3 regions of the Neobacillus sp. B4I6 genome follow, and region 1 is predicted to be linked to each of the others. Evidence: a T-box and tRNA genes for the amino acid it is inferred to sense, from the RefSeq annotation. Region 1 holds a T-box; the other regions hold tRNA genes.
The links. A T-box is a leader RNA that pairs with one kind of tRNA and senses whether it is charged. The one in region 1 lies ahead of argS (arginine--tRNA ligase), so its partner is inferred to be a tRNA-Arg.
Positions count from the first base shown of each region.

Region 1 (5,637 bases):
ATTTGCAATGAAAACTCCTCCTATTTCCTTAAAAGAATTAATCACCTACATCTGGCTGCAACAGGCCTTTCTTGTGTTCGTTACCATCTGGTTTCGCGATAACGAGCTATTTGATCTGATAACAAGTGGCAATATTGCTTACGAACTATGCCGACCATGTGAGCTCTATGGTTATTGGTATGCCAAGCTGTTGGCGCAGCGGCTATCCAGTGCCCTCTTGCGCTGCTTTCCCATTCTAATTGTTTCATTCTTCTTGCCAAGGCCGTACAACATGACTCTTCCACCCAGCCCAACAGCCTTTTTATTATTCTTAAGCGCCTTACTGTTAGGCCTGCTTCTCTTAGTAGCGATCTCGATGTTCTTATATATATCCGTATTTGTGACCTTGTCCCCGATGGGATCGCTATTAATATTTGGTGTCCTCGGCGAATTTTTTGCTGGATTAATCATTCCTGTACCGCTTATGCCGGACTGGCTTCAAAAAATAGCTAATGTTCTGCCGTTTCGCTGGACGGCAGATTTCCCGTTCAGGGTTTACTCAGGACATATCCCACTGCATGACGCCATCATCGGTATCATTATCCAATTGATTTATCTTGCGGGTCTTGTCTTGCTAGGGAGGACGGCACTAAATGGAGTATTGAAGAAGGCTGTTGTCCAAGGAGGTTAACCAAAAATGAGAATATATTTTAAATACTTATTGATTCTCTTTAAATCACAAATGCAATACCGGACATCGTTTTGGCTATTAACGCTGGGCCAATTTTTTATTCCTTTTTCGATCTTTGCAGGTCTTTACTTTCTATTCGAACGGTTTGGCCAAATAAAAGGATGGCAATTCTTTGAAGTAGCACTTTGCTTCGGCATCATTCATATGGCGTTTGCGCTGAGTGAATGCTTTGCCCGCGGTTTTGATGCTTTTTCCAGCTTGGTTCGGAATGGTGAATTTGATCGATTACTCGTTCGCCCTCGCAGTACGTTTATTCAAGTACTCGGGTCCAAATTCGAGTTTACGAGATTTGGCCGGCTCCTTCAAAGTGCAATTGTTTTAGTCTGGGCACTGACCAATCTCAACATTGAATGGAGTGTAGTAAAAGCAGCCACCCTCTTGTTGATGATCGCTAGCGGTGTGCTTATTTTTACAGGCATCTACATCTTGGCGGCCACCCTGTGTTTTTGGACGATTGAAGGTCTTGAGGTGGTTAATATATTTACCGATGGCGGGAGAGAAATGGCGCAATACCCATTAAATATTTATCAAAAGTGGGTAGCCCGTTTTTTTACCTTTGTGATCCCGTTTGGAACCGTGAATTACTTGCCGCTTCTTTATATTCTTGGAAAGAACAGTGGGAACGACCTCCTATATATGCTGATCCCGGCAGCTGGCAGCTTGTTTATCCTCCCGTGTCTCCTTGTCTGGCAGTTTGGTGTAAAACATTATCGCTCCACAGGTTCCTAAATCAAAAGCCGAGTTCTTATCTAATCCGGAACTCGGCTTTACTTTTAACCTATTTGGAAACGAAACCTATCTTATGGTATATTTAAGTAAATGACTGGAAAACTGAAATGGTCAGTAGGGGTGTGGACATGGCAACAGATAGAAGAAAGATGATTGTAGAAGCGGCAACAAAGTCTTTTTCATTATTTGGCTATAAAGCAACAACAATGGATCAAGTCGCAAAGCTGGCCAATGTTGGCAAAGGGACGATTTATACTTTTTTTAAAAATAAAGAAGAATTATTCGAAGAGATTATTTCCACTTTGGTCAAAGAAATGATTGCTGAGGCAGAATCCGTCATCAAACCAGAGTTACCCTTCACAGAAAACGTGCATCGGGCACTTTATCGTTTATTAGAGTTTCGCGCTCAGCACCAACTGATGATTAAACTGGTCCAAGAGGAAGCGGAAATGGGGACTCTAGCGGTTTCGGAAATGCTGCAGCACGTTGAGGATGAAATCATTGCCTATTTGAAGCAGAAGATTGACACGGCTATCACGAAAGGGGCAATCCCACCGAACGACACCGAAATTACCAGCTTTCTTCTTTTAAAAATGTATATTGCCTTAGTTTCAGACTGGGAAAGAAATCATCAGCCGCTGAGCTCGGAACAAATCGCGGAAATCATGAAAGTATTTTTAGTAAAAGGCTTGTCCACATAGAAAAAGACTTGTGTGTACCTCAATACAAGTCTTTTAACTAATCGGTGCGTCACTAGGTGGCGCTACCGATTTCTTATTTTAAAAGATAAATATTTTTTGAAGCAGTGGCAATTTTCGGCAACTTCTTATTACGGCTTCCAGTGAGTTCTTCCATTAAACTTAAAAATGTTCCAAAAAGGTAATTGACGACGGAACCGGCAAGTATTCCAAATCCTAGTGCAGTTAAGAAATAAGTCGTATTGTAACCGTTTACAAATTGACCTAACAAAATAAGAATGAGCCCTAGAACGCTTCCAAAGATTGCTGTTTTCTTAAATGTAAATATACTCTTTAAGTGTTTTTCCTGCATCACTATCAACTCCTTGTAAGAATATTCTATCAATTGTCACAAAATTGTCAAACTTTTTTTAAAAAAATTACTTTTTTAAACTTGGCTGTTGATTTCCGCTCCAATCAACTTGGCTATAAAATTAACAATGCCCTGTAACACAGCCTAAAAATTAAAGGAGACCTAACAAATTAGGCCCCGCGCATTACTTTTTCTTTGCTAAGTTTTCTTGTGCCATTTTGACCAACTCGCGGACCATGCTGCCGCCCAGCCTGCCGCCTACCTTTCCGGCTTGCTCAGATGTAAGCTGTCCGTTATATCCCTTGTTCAATGGAACACCCACTTCTTCTGCTGCTTCAAATTTTGCATCCTCAGGGTTCCCGGTATTCGCGACCTTTGCTTTCAACGCATCCAGGCCATTGCGCGCCTCGGGGACAAGGATTTTATTTCTTCTTCTCGCCATAAAAATCCCTCCTTTAGTTGTAGGATTACCTGAATGTAAAAAATAATCAACAATCACTGGAAAAATCCATTTTAATCCAGTATAATACGAGTAATAAATTTGGATAAAATCAATGATAAAGAGAGTAGTTATCTATGATGTACCAGCGATTCAGGGGTGGTGGGAGCCTGAAACAGAACAGATAATGAAGCGCACTTTTGAGATGTGTACCTGAACTTGAGTAGGGTATGCCGGAGGATCCTCCGTTACAAAGGAAAGCTGGTTCTTTTGAACAATTAGAGTGGTACCGCGGGATTATGAACTCTCGTCTCTTTTAATAGAGACGGGAGTTTTTTGTTTTTTTTTAGAGATAAAAGGAGGTATTAAAGATGAATTTTAAGCAGGAGCTTGCTGCCATTTTACATGATTTACTGGACCAAGAGATTTCACAAACAAATCTGGAACTGATGATTGAAAAACCTAAGAATCAGGAGCTCGGTGATTTAGCCTTTCCTTGTTTTACACTAGCGAAGCTAAAGAGAAAATCCCCCAATCTAATTGCTGAGGAGTTAAGTAAGAAGATTAACTCTCCCATTTTTGAAAAAGTAGAAGTGGTTGGAGCCTATCTTAATTTCTTCCTAAACAAAAAGACGGCTTCTGAAAAAGTAGTGAATGAAATCATCTCGCAAAAAGGGAAGTATGGTGCGCTTACGTTTGGGAATGGCGGTGCTGTCACCATGGACATGTCCTCCCCTAATATTGCTAAACCCTTTTCAATGGGGCATTTGCGCTCAACGGTGATTGGCAACTCGCTCGCATTAATTGTCGAGAAATGTGGTTACAAGCCGATTAAAATCAATCATCTCGGTGACTGGGGGACACAGTTCGGGAAGCTGATCACTGCCTATCAATTATGGGGAGATGCCGAAAAGGTCAAGCAGAATCCGATTAAAGAGCTATTAACCCTGTATATAAAATTTCACAAAGAAGCGGAGACGAATCCAAGCCTTGAAGACCAAGGGCGCAGCTGGTTTAAAAGGCTAGAAGAAGGAGACGAACAAGCATTAAAACTCTGGAAATGGTTTCGTGATGAGTCATTAAAAGAGTTTTCGCGAATATACCAGTTAATGAATGTTGAATTTGACTCTTTTGCCGGCGAAGCCTTTTATAATGACAAAATGGACCGTGTCGTCAAGCTTCTTGAAGAAAAACAGCTATTGGTCGAATCCGAGCAGGCACAGGTGGTCGAGCTCACCGAAGTACAGCTGCCGCCATGCCTGATCAAAAAATCTGATGGGGCAACGCTGTATGCGACCCGAGATTTAGCGGCGGCTCTTTATCGCCAGGAGGAATACCAATTTGTCCAATCCCTATATGTGGTTGGCCATGAACAAAGCCTCCACTTCAAACAGTTAATGGCTGTGTTAGCAAAGATGGGCTACGATTGGTCAAAACAAATGCATCATATTCCATTCGGATTGATGCTAAAAGATGGAAAGAAAATGTCCACGCGCAAAGGCAAGGTTGTCTTATTAGAGGAAGTTTTAAATGAATCGATTGCGATGGCTAGGCATAATATTGAAGAGAAGAATCCTAACCTTCAAAACAAAGATAATGTGGCCAAACAAGTAGGCGTTGGAGCGGTAATTTTTCATGACTTAAAGAACAATCGAATGAACGATATTGAATTTTCGTTAGAGGAAATGCTTCGTTTTGAAGGAGAAACAGGCCCTTATGTGCAATATACTTATGCAAGGGCATGTTCTATTTTACGAAAGGCGAATGTAAATGCGGAGTTGGGTGCCGTATCCTACGAAAATACTTGGGAGAAGGAGTGGAAGGTAACCCGCCTCTTAATGGAATTTTCACCAGCCATTAAAAGAGCCTGCATCAACTTCGACCCATCCCAGGTGGCTAAATATATTATTGACTTAGCACAAGCCTTCAATAAATATTATGCAGAGGTAAAAATCCTTGAAGACACTCCAGAACAGCAGGCACGGTTAGCGCTTGTCTATGCAGTAACGGAAGTTTTGAAAGAAGGATTACGTTTATTAGGATTAGAAGCTCCGGTTGAAATGTAGTTTCCAGACAAGGCAAAAATCAATTAAACTATAGCTATGTAATCGAATGGGAGGGAAAACAAAATGAGTGAATTAATATTTAAGCATTATGAGTTAGCAAGGGATAGGTTTGTTAAAAGTGTTGATGCACTAGAAGATGGGATTGCTGATGTTCAGCCGGAAGGGTTTAACAATACTATCCACTGGCATGTTGGCCATGTCTTAACTGTTGCCGAGCAATTTATGTTTGGCTTCCCGAAAAAATCAACCCAGCTGCCAGCAAACTATATGGAGCTATTTGCCTCGAGGACTAGTCCTGCTGCTTGGCAGGGAGATGTTCCTTCGGTACAGGAATTAATTGTGCAGCTGCAAGAACAAGTGTCAAGGATTAAAGAAATTCCAGCGGAGAGTTTTAACCAAAGGCTAAAAACACTATTCCTTGGTCAGGAAACGTTTGGTGAACTAACAAATTTTGCGATTTTCCATGAGAGTATTCATTTAGGCCAAATACAGGCAATGAAACGTGTCATTAATGGAGGTAAAATAGTTTTTTGAAAAAAGCTACTGTAAAAGCATGGAGACTTAATAATGTCTCCATGCTTTTTTGTTAGTGGTAATTGTAAATTTTATATGTTCTTAAATAA
Region 1 covers NZ_JBNPWB010000002.1:5,000,656-5,006,292, reverse strand. Annotated here, with positions in the region: gene QF028_RS26855 (ABC transporter permease) at 1-670, shown strand, start outside; gene QF028_RS26850 (ABC transporter permease) at 677-1,459, shown strand; gene QF028_RS26845 (TetR/AcrR family transcriptional regulator) at 1,588-2,160, shown strand; gene QF028_RS26840 (hypothetical protein) at 2,234-2,509, opposite strand; gene QF028_RS26835 (alpha/beta-type small acid-soluble spore protein) at 2,694-2,951, opposite strand; T-box leader at 3,055-3,266, shown strand; gene argS (arginine--tRNA ligase) at 3,320-5,014, shown strand; gene QF028_RS26825 (DinB family protein) at 5,078-5,548, shown strand.

Region 2 (5,637 bases), 1.2 Mb from region 1:
CCGAGACTGACTGCTAAACTCCGTCTTCCTACCGGCTGCATAAAACCAATGTACCTTAGGATAGAATATCTCTTCTGTAGGACCTGCAGAAGGTCGGGTAATAATCTTTTTTGGATATCGATTAATGACTGCATGAATCTCATGCTCCTTTATTATATGTAGTTGGTCTCAAAATGTCCACCATAGACATATTATGTCCCGCTACATTCAAAAAAAATCACCCCTGCTACATTTTTCATTGTAACAGGAGTGAAAATCTATTTCAACTATTAAAATTGGCTTTTTTTTCATGCAAACGGTTACTTATGTCAAATTTGTTAATTACACCGAATCCTGCTTCTACTCCGTCAATATAAACAACTGGGATCATTAAACCATATTGTTCGGTTAATTCATCACTGGATTCAATATCAATTTCTTCTAATGTAAACTCCGAGTCTTTGTTTAGCTCCAGAAGTGTAGACTTTGCCTTGTCACATAGCGGGCAGCTTCTCCTTGTATATAATGTGATTGTTGTTTGATCCATCATTTTTGTTCCTTTCATTCAAACCTTTTTCTTTTCGAAGAGGAGGGAATTCCCAATTGATCCCGGTACTTAGCAATCGTCCTTCTTGAAACCACCATACCTTCCTCTATTTTTAAATGTTCGACAATTTCTTGATCAGAAAGCGGTTTTTGTTTATTCTCTTTTTCTATTAAAGTCGCAATTTTCTTCTTTACCTGTGTGGAAGATGTATTTTCATCATCCGAAACGGTTTGTATGGTACTTGTAAAAAATGTTTTCAACGCGAACGTCCCAATCGGTGTTTGCACATACTTTTCCCGGACTGCTCGGCTGACGGTGGATTCATGGATATCAAGTTCTCCAGCAACTTCCTTCATCGTCATCGGCACTAAGTATTGTGACCCTTTTTGGAAAAATGAAGCCTGTTTTTCAATGATTTTTGCTACAACCCTTGTCAGCGTCTCTTTACGCTGTTCAATGCTTTTTTGGATCCACTGGTAATCCTGGAGTTTATCCTGTAGAAAGCGGCTTACCTGTTGGTCTTGGTCTTTGAATTTATGATAATACTGCTCATTGAGGCTAATCCTTGGCAGCGATTCATCAGACATCCGTACGGTTAGTCCCTCGCTTGATTGCTCAACGATTGCATCTGGGATAATATAAGTGGTTGCTTCTTTTCCTAAAATGGCCCCAGGCTTAGGATTCAATGTTTGAATTTGATCGTAAACATCTTGTATATCCTTAAGGGTTACCTTTAGTTCTTTAGCAATTTTCTTCCACTTCTTTTCGGCGAATGGAATGAAATGATCGCCGATTATGTTTTGCGCTAGTTCGTTATCTGGATTTAGATAATAAATTTGCATCAATAGGCACTCTTGAAGGTTCCTTGCCCCGATGCCTGCTGGCTCCAGTGTTTGGATAATGGCCAAGCATTCTTCAACTGAATCTTCCATTACCCTTAGGTTTTGGGCGATTTCGCTAAGGTCCCCAAGAAAGTAACCGTTTTCATCTAAATTTTGGATAAGATGGCGTATTACACTTAATTGTTCCACCGATAGGTTCGTTATTTTTAATTGAGACAGTAAATAATCTTCAAGCGAAAATGGTTTGTCAGCTATTTGATCAATCCAGTCCTTTTCCGCTTTTTGGTGTTTGCGACGATTACGGTCAATGAGCGGATTCATTGGCTTGATATTGCCATTTTCAACCTGCAATAGGGGATTTTCAAGTGCCTTATCTTCTAAAAAAGCAGTTAACTCATGGGCAGAGTACTGCAACAATGCAATGGCCTGCGATAGCTCCTGTGTCATCGCCAATTTTAATGTTTGCTGCTGCCATAAACCGGCCTTCAAGTTCATTCGTATCCCCCCTGTTTTCTATTTTACACGAAAGAGGGAATTTCGGGTATTAGAAAATGATATTCGAGGATGGAAGTAAGCCTTTTTGAGGAATAAAGCTAAGTGGTTTTTGGATGAAGTTTTGTTTGTGTCCCGATTTCCGGTGGATTTGTGCCGATTTTCCATTTTATGAGCCATTTTGGAAAGGTTTTGTGCCATTTCGAGCATGTTTTGTGCCATTTTGGAAGGGTTTTATGCAATTAACCTTTTATTGGAAAACCTGAACTCTTTTTCAAAATAAAAAGCCTCCTGTTTTAAAAAACAGGAGGCTTTCATGATGCGCTCGGCGAGAATCGAACTCACATTTTAAGCTTCGGAGGCTTACGTGCTATCCGTTGCACCACGAGCGCTAAATTGTTGCGACTTACATATTATATGCCAGGTTCCGTCACATTGCAAGCAAAGAATTGTTTAAAATAGTCAGAAATGGTTATGCTGAATTAGGGAAAGTTGTCGAACATTTTTAAAGAGGTATTGTTTGACCTTTATTGACCATCAGTGTATGATAACTATACATATTACTTTTATCTTTACAATCAAAGGAGGAAGAAAAATGAATTTGATCCCTACAGTTATTGAACAAACAAACCGGGGCGAGCGTGCTTATGACATTTATTCCCGTCTGTTAAAAGACCGGATTATTATGCTTGGTAGTGCGATCGATGACCATGTGGCTAACAGCATTGTTGCACAATTATTATTCCTTGAAGCGGATAACCCTGAAAAAGATATTTCTTTATATATCAACAGCCCAGGCGGCAGCATCACCGCAGGTATGGCTATTTTTGATACAATGCAATTCATCAAACCAAAGGTACAAACTATTTGTATCGGTATGGCTGCATCCATGGGTGCATTCTTACTGGCAGCAGGTGAAAAAGGCAAGCGTTATGCGCTTCCAAATGCTGAAGTCATGATTCACCAGCCACTAGGCGGTGCACAAGGACAAGCAACTGAAATCGAAATTGCTGCAAAGCGTATCCTTTTCCTTCGCGAAAAATTAAATGGAATTTTAGCAGAACGGACTGGACAGTCGCTTGAAGTAATCAGCAAAGATACAGACCGCGACAACTTCATGACAGCAGAACGTGCAAAAGAATATGGTCTAATCGACCATATCATCACTCGTAATTTAATCGAAGATGAGAAAAATAAAAACAAATAAGTACAAAGAAGCAATCGGCATCCAGCCGGTTGCTTTTTTTTGCTAATAACCAAAAAAGGCCGGTTCCAATTGGCTCCGGTCCTCTTTCAGATCAATGTTCTTTTTGGATAAAATCAGCTAACGCTTCAATAGCAGATGCTTCATCATCGCCATCTGCTACTATATCAATCATGACACCTGAGCCAACAGCCAAGCTCATTAAGCCCATTATGCTCTTTGCATTTACTTTCTTGCCATCCTTCTCAAGGAAAATATCTGCAGAAAATCGGTTGGCTTCCTGAACAAAAAGAGCCGCAGGTCGTGCTTGAAGACCCGTTTTTAATTTTACTTCCACTTGTTTCACTAACATTACACAATTCCTCCTCATGGTTTTTTTACTCTATTTTTCTTGGAGCTTTGTACATAATTATTATCTTCAGGTAAGTCTTCACTCGATACATGTTATGTCTTTCACATGTTATCTTATACCTATGTTATTGTACTATAGGATAATCTACTCTCGAGTAACCATATCCCCTGCACGCAATTTCTCAGCAATCGCATCAATTTTTCTCAAGCGATGATTAATCCCTGATTTACTGATCGCACCACCGGAAACCATTTCCCCCAATTCCTTAAGGGTCACGTCCGTATAATTCAAACGGAGTTCTGCAATTTCTCTCAATTTTTCTGGTAAAATTTGCAGCCCGACCGTTGCATTGATGTAGCGGATATTCTCGACCTGCCGAATCGAAGCACCGATCGTTTTATTAAGGTTGGCGGTCTCACAGTTTACGAGACGATTGACTGAATTCCGCATATCTCGAACAATCCTTACGTCTTCGAAGCGAAGAAGGGCATTATGGGCACCTGCAACATTTAAAAACTCGGTAATCTTTTCTGCTTCTTTTAAATAGTTGATATAACCTTTTTTGCGCTCGAGAGTTTTGCTATTTAGTCCAAATGTATTCATCAATTCGCATAAAGAGTCATTATGTTCTTTATAGAGCGAAAAAATTTCCAAATGATACGAAGATGTTTCCGGGTTATTGACGGAACCGCCAGCTAGAAATGCACCGCGTAGATAAGAACGCTTACAACATTTCTTTTTTACAAGCTCTGGTGAAATATCATGGATGATGGTAAAACCCTCACCAATAATTTTTGTATCCTCGAGAATTTCTTTAGCCAGATGGGATAATCGGACAATATAGACGTTGTTCTTTTTCAGACGCATCTTTTTCCGAACAAGCAACTCTACCTGGACATCGTAACTCTTTTTTAATAATGTGTAGATTCTTCTGGCAATCGCAGCATTTTCGGTTTGAATATCAACAACTAACTTACGATTTGAGAATGAAAGGGAACCATTCATCCGGATTAAAGCGGATAGTTCTGCTTGAATGCAGCACGTTTTCACTTCCAAGTTAGTTAATTCTTTTTTCGTTTCCGAAGCGAAAGACATCCCTTCACCCCCCTTAAAAAAACAAAGCGTTTTTAGTAAGTACTATATTTACGTTTCATAACGCTTTTTGGTTTCAATTAAAAGCAAATTATATAAAATTTTTGCAACCTTTTTCGGATCATGTCTTAGCGCACCATTTTCCTGATAAGCGATGTCCGCGTGAACAACTTCTAGTCCTAATTCAAAAAGGCGTGGCAGATCATATAGAACAGGGTCAGCCAGTTCTTCATTATATCGGAGCTGAATATCCTGTGGTATCTCTTCATTATTTACAAGAATCGTATTAATAAAAGCACAGCTCATATGATCATATAAGGCCTTTACATGATCGCTCGCTGTAAAGCCATGGGTTTCCCCAGCCTGGGTCATCAAATTACAAATATACACCTTTTTGGCGTGTGACTGGCACAGCTCATCCCCGATTCTTGGAACGAGCAGGTTTGGCAGAATACTTGTATATAGGCTCCCTGGCCCAATGATGATTAAATCAGCCTGACGGATGGCTTGAATCGCCTCTGGTAAGGGACGAATATTTTCCGGCGTCATAAACACTTTTTTAATTCTCTTACCCGAGTATGGAATTTTTGATTCCCCTGAGACAATCGTTCCGTCTTCCATTTCAGCATGAAGGACGACACTCTGATTTGCTGCAGGCAGGACTTTACCATGAACATTTAAGATTTTACTCATTTCCTGGATCGCGTGGACAAAATTACCCGTGATTGAGGTCATTGCAGCCAAGATTAAATTTCCAAGCGAGTGTCCGGAAAGCTCATTCGATGTTTTAAACCGATGTTGAAACATTTCTTCAACGAGCGGTTCGACATCTGATAAGGATGCTAACACATTGCGAATATCTCCAGGAGGTGGAATATGCAAGTCTTCACGCAAGCGTCCTGAACTGCCGCCGTCATCCGCGACTGTCACAATGGCGGTAATCTCCACAGGAAACTGTTTTAATCCACGCAATAAAACTGGCAATCCTGTTCCCCCGCCAATGACGACAATTCGAGGCTGTCCGTAAATGCTCATGTTGTTTTTTCCTTTCTCCTCTCAATGTCACGATGGGATATACATGTCTTATAGTCTTGTTGGAAAAATTCACCTAGATGTTCAGCAAGCGTCA
Region 2 covers NZ_JBNPWB010000002.1:6,173,365-6,179,001, reverse strand. Annotated here, with positions in the region: gene QF028_RS32555 (sugar-binding transcriptional regulator) at 1-134, opposite strand, end outside; gene QF028_RS32550 (glutaredoxin family protein) at 263-544, opposite strand; gene rpoN (RNA polymerase factor sigma-54) at 541-1,863, opposite strand; tRNA gene QF028_RS32540 (tRNA-Arg) at 2,181-2,252, opposite strand; gene clpP (ATP-dependent Clp endopeptidase proteolytic subunit ClpP) at 2,456-3,067, shown strand; gene QF028_RS32530 (HPr family phosphocarrier protein) at 3,159-3,416, opposite strand; gene whiA (DNA-binding protein WhiA) at 3,561-4,511, opposite strand; gene QF028_RS32520 (gluconeogenesis factor YvcK family protein) at 4,560-5,543, opposite strand; gene rapZ (RNase adapter RapZ) at 5,540-5,637, opposite strand, start outside.
Region 2: it has a tRNA-Arg gene. The T-box ahead of argS (arginine--tRNA ligase) is inferred to sense a tRNA for this amino acid. The anticodon was not compared.

Region 3 (5,637 bases), 4.6 Mb from region 1:
TGCTTACTTCAACAGTTCTACTGTCAGGTTGTGGATTATTAGGGTCGGAAACACAAAAGAAAATTGATCCACCAAAGAGTACGACGATTGCGGAAAAAACAACGAGTAAGGAACCGACGGCTAAAGAAACGGCTAAGCAAGAAGACACAGTCAAAACGGAGCTTTATCTGGTTGATAAAGATGGCTATGTTGTACCGCAAACATTGGACCTACCGAAAACAACATCAGTTGCTAAACAAGCCCTTGAATATTTAGTGGCGAATGGACCTGTTACAGATCAACTACCAAATGATTTTCGAGCAGTCCTCCCAGAGGACACGGATCTGTCTGTGAATATTGATAAAGATGGCGTCGCCACGGTTAATTTTTCAAAAGAGTTTAAGAATTACCAAGCTGAAGATGAGATGAAGATCCTCCAATCGGTCACTTGGACGCTGACTCAGTTTGATAATGTTAAAACCGTTAAGCTAAAAATGAACGGTCATGATTTAACGGAAATGCCTGTTAATGGAACACCAATAAGTGAAAACCTTTCAAGAGCCACCGGTATCAACTATGATACAGCGGATGTAACTGATATCACCAATACCAAACCAGTAACTGTCTATTATATTGGCGGTGAAGAAGGCTCCTACTATTATGTACCTGTGACGCGCCGGGTTAGCAACACTGAGAAAGATCCCTATGTTGCAGTCGTCAATGAATTAATAAAAGGACCTAGTGGGAAATCACCACTCGTATCTGAATTTATGTCAGATGTTAAACTCCTAGAGGCGCCAAAGTACGAGGACGGACAAGTAACCTTGAACTTTAATGAGAATATTTTTGGCAGCTTTGAAGAAAAGGAAATTTCACAGCATTTACTAGATGCACTCGTGCTTTCCTTAACGGAACAAGAGGGTGTTGAAAAAGTGGCTGTTCAAGTAAATGGCAAGGCAGACATCAAAGATGACAATGGCAAAAAATTAACTGAACCAGTAACTCGACCAGAAAAAGTCAATACAGGTAGTTTTTAAAAAAAATTATTTGTTATACTATATAGTGACCAAGAAAGAGGTTGGCTTTAAGCCCGCCTCTTCTTTATTTGGTATAAGTAAAATTCATGTACCAATTTAAAAATGCTTTACAAAGTTGAAGGAGGTAGTATTTGTGCGTGTTGATGGAAGAGAGCCGCTCCAACTAAGGCCCATACATATTGAACCAAATTATTTAATGCACCCTGAAGGTTCTGTCCTTATTTCTGTTGGTGATACGAAAGTAATTTGTGCTGCAAGTATTGAAGAGAGAGTTCCTCATTTTATGAGAGGGGAAGGCAAAGGCTGGATTACTGCCGAGTATTCGATGCTGCCAAGGGCGACAGAAACAAGAAACATTCGCGAATCGTCAAAAGGGAAGGTCTCTGGCCGGACAATGGAAATTCAACGGTTAATCGGGCGTGCCCTTAGAGCAGTTGTCGATTTAGGGGCGTTGGGTGAAAAAACCGTTTGGATCGATTGCGATGTGATCCAAGCGGATGGCGGGACACGAACAGCCTCGATCACCGGTGCATTTGTGGCGATGACCCTCGCTTTAAATTCTTTAGCAGAGAAAAAGTCGTTTGCAAGGTTTCCGATTACGGATTATTTAGCGGCAACAAGTGTGGGGATTTTACAAAATGACCAAACTGTTCTTGACTTAAATTATGCAGAGGATTCTAAGGCACAGGTCGATATGAATGTAGTCATGACTGGAAATGGCGAATTTGTTGAACTGCAGGGAACGGGCGAGGAATCAACATTCTCCTACGAGCAGCTTCAAGGTCTGCTTAGTGCTGCTCAAACTGGGCTTATGGACCTATTTGAACGACAAAAAGAGGCTCTAGGTGAAGAGATTACCCGAAAAATAGAATCACGAAGACAAAAATAAGGGGCGGTTATGAGTGAAAGAAGTTATTATTGCGACGAAAAATCCTGGAAAGGCGCGGGAATTTGAGCATATCTTTGCATCAAGAGGGATCGAAGTCCGAACCTTGCTTGATTTTCCTGAAATCCCGGACGTAGACGAAACGGGTACGACCTTTGAAGAAAATGCGATCTTGAAGGCGGAGGCTGTCTCCCAAGAACTTGGGAAAATGGTGATTGGCGACGATTCTGGCCTGATGGTGGACGCGCTTGAAGGAAGACCAGGAATCTATTCAGCACGCTATGCTGGGGAACCAAAAAATGACCAGAACAATACAAAAAAAGTCCTGTCAGAATTAAAAGGACTTCCAGATGAAAAGCGATCCGCACGATTCTACTGTGCTTTAGCTGTCGCCGTTCCAGGTCAAGAAACCATAACAGTGTCAGGCACCTGTGAAGGTCGTATTCTTGAAGAACAAAGAGGTACCAATGGATTTGGTTATGATCCTGTTTTTTATGTGCCTGAGAAAGGTCTAGCCATGGCCGAATTATCATCAGAAGAAAAAAATAAAATCAGCCACCGTGCGAATGCGTTGAAGAAGCTCGATGTGGTCTTGGATTCTATTTTAGAAAGAGCGGAGAAGTAATGAGCAAGATTTTAGTGGTTAGTGATAGCCATGGGTTGACGAAGGAACTCCAATTGTTAAGAGAAAGGCATTCTGAAGATGTTGATTTAATGATTCATTGTGGCGATTCGGAATTGATGCCTGATGATCAAGCGATATCTGGATATATAACGGTAAGGGGTAATTGTGATTTCGGCAGCGGATATCCGTTGGAGACGATAGCCGAGGCGGCGGGGAAGAAATTCTTCATTACCCATGGGCATCTTTATTCAGTAAAATCTTCTTTGATGAATATTAAATATAAAGCACAGGAAGTAAACGCCGATATCGTCTGTTTTGGCCACTCGCATGTCCTTGGTGCGGAAGTGATCGATGGTACCTTATTTTTAAATCCAGGCAGCATTCGTTTGCCAAGGGAACGCTTAGAAAAAACCTATGTTATTCTTGATTTGCAGGATGAGAAAGTTAAAATGTCAGTGTTTGAAGCGGATGGACGGGAAATTTTTGAGCTTGCTCGTGAATTTACCCTTCAATAAATGAGAGGGAGATTTCCTCTCCCTTTTATTTTTTAAAAAAAATAATCGAAAGTCTGTTGACTTTTTGATATTACGGTAATATAATAAATCTTGTCTTAAACAACTTATATGTCCCAGTAGCTCAGCTGGATAGAGCAACGCCCTTCTAAGGCGTGGGTCGGGAGTTCGAATCTCTCCTGGGACGCTATACTACATGGTAGAAAAAAACTCACTTTTATAAGTGAGTTTTTTTTGCCTTCTATTTATGCTAAACTATGTTCCAAGACTATCATAAGGGCGGATTTTATGAAAAAACGGGAACCTGTGAAAAGAATAGATAATGTGATCTTTTTTCCCGGACTTGAAAAAAGATTAACTGACAAAGGTCTGGAAAACCTTGAAAAGAAAAAATTTAACGAAGCGATAAACCTTTTGGAAGAAGCCAGAGAACATGATCCTGACAATGACGAAATATTGATTGGTTTGGTTCTGGCTTATTTTGAAGCATCTTCTTTTCAAAAAGCAAAAGCACTTGCCAAAGAAATGCTTCATAAAGGAATTGGGGACTATTTGCAAATGGTTGATCTCTATTTGACTGTCCTGATCCAGCTTCATGAATACCAGGAAATTGTAGCAACAATTGAAGTCTTATTAGAAGAAAAAGAGATTCCGCCTGAAAAACATGACCACTTTTTAACCATCCTGCAATTCAGCCGTAGAATGGCAGAAAACCGTCAACCAGACCCAGACACAGAAACAGAATCAATTACATATGACATCACCCCAGAGGAAACAAACGTTCATGAACTAAACCTTTTTTCGATTGATAATCTAAACGAACAAATGCTCCTCGTTTCGAGCTTGGCTGAGAAAAACATTCGCCCCTACCTCCCTGAGATTGCCGAATATTTGGCAGCAGAAGCAGGACATCCATTCCTTAAAACAATCCTGTTATCTCTTTTAAAAGAACAGGAAATTGATAGAGAATTATCTGTCATGAAATTTGAGATGGAGAAAAAAGTTATTCCAACACATCTTCCAGAAGTTAGGGAAGAACCAAGATTGAAAGAGGTAAAGGCTTTATTAGAGGCTCAATTGGAAAGTGAAGACCCCGTTCTTTTTGAAAACAGCTTCAGAATGGCAGAGCGAAATTTTTTTATAAGCTATCCTTTCGAATTGCAGCCGAAAAGCACTGCTGCTTGGGCTGCAGCCTTTCACCACTTGGCCGAATATTACCTAGGTATGGACATAAAGATACATCACTTGTCCGGAGAATATGAAGTTCCGGTGGAGGAAATAGAAGAAGCTATCGCGATGATTGAGGTAATTGAGAAAATTTCTTATCCTAATATATAGGCTTCGCTGTTGAAAGAAAACAAACCTATGTTATAATGTAGTGGTTGCATTGTGTAAAAAACACATTTAAAAGAAGGATAATAGCTTGATGGACAAGTTATTTCCAAACTCAAATTCGTTACGAATGATATGAGAATAGATTGTTGGAGGGAAAATGTATGTCAGCAAAATGGGAAAAACTAGAAGGTAACCGCGGCGTTCTTACGGTTGAAGTAAGTGCGGAAAAAGTAAATGAAGGACTAACTGCGGCTTTTAACAAAGTTGTTAAGCAAGTAAATGTTCCAGGCTTCCGTAAAGGAAAAATGCCTCGTCCAATGTTTGAAAAGCGTTTTGGTGTAGAATCACTTTATCAAGATGCATTAGATATTCTTCTTCCAGAAGCATACGGAAGTGCAATTGACGAAACAGGCATCGAGCCAATCGACCGTCCAGATATCGACATCGAGCAAATGGAAAAAGGCAAAGAACTTATCTTCAAAGCTACTGTTCAAGTAAAACCTGAAGTAACATTAGGCGAATACAAAGGCTTAGAAGTAGAAGCACTCGATACAAACGTTACTGACGAAGACGTTGCTAACGAACTAAAAACTCTTCAAGAGCGTCAAGCTGAGCTTGTAGTTAAAGAAGAAGGCACAATTGAAAATGGTGATACTGTTGTTCTAGATTTCGAAGGGTTCGTTGATGGCGAAGCGTTCGAAGGTGGAAAAGCTGAAAACCATTCACTTGAAATTGGTTCAGGATCATTCATCCCTGGCTTTGAAGAGCAATTAGTAGGTTTAGCTACTGGCGAATCCAAAGACGTGGAAGTTACATTCCCTGAAGAATATCATGCAGCTGAGCTTGCTGGTAAACCTGCAGTATTCAAAGTAACGATTCATGAGATTAAAGGTAAAGAACTTCCTGCATTAGATGACGAGTTTGCTAAAGATGTGGATGATGAAGTTGAAACATTAGACGCACTTAAAGAGAAAATCAAAACTCGTTTAGAAAACAGCAAAAAGCACGAAGCGGAGCATCATTTACGTGATACAGTTGTTGAAAAAGCTGCTGCAAATGCAGAAGTGGAAATTCCAGATGTAATGATCAACAGCGAAGTAAATCGTATGCTTCAAGAATTCGAACAACGCTTACAAATGCAAGGTATGAACCTTGAACTTTACTTCCAATTCTCAGGTCAAGACGAAAATGCTTTACGTGAGCAAATGAAAGAAGAAGCTGTAATTCGCGTTCGTACGAACTTAACATTAGAAGCGATTGCTA
Region 3 covers NZ_JBNPWB010000002.1:358,667-364,303, forward strand. Annotated here, with positions in the region: gene QF028_RS03555 (GerMN domain-containing protein) at 1-1,016, shown strand, start outside; gene rph (ribonuclease PH) at 1,150-1,905, shown strand; gene QF028_RS03565 (XTP/dITP diphosphatase) at 1,919-2,527, shown strand; gene QF028_RS03570 (metallophosphoesterase family protein) at 2,527-3,042, shown strand; tRNA gene QF028_RS03575 (tRNA-Arg) at 3,153-3,226, shown strand; gene QF028_RS03580 (tetratricopeptide repeat protein) at 3,328-4,377, shown strand; gene tig (trigger factor) at 4,536-5,637, shown strand, end outside.
Region 3: it has a tRNA-Arg gene. The T-box ahead of argS (arginine--tRNA ligase) is inferred to sense a tRNA for this amino acid. The anticodon was not compared.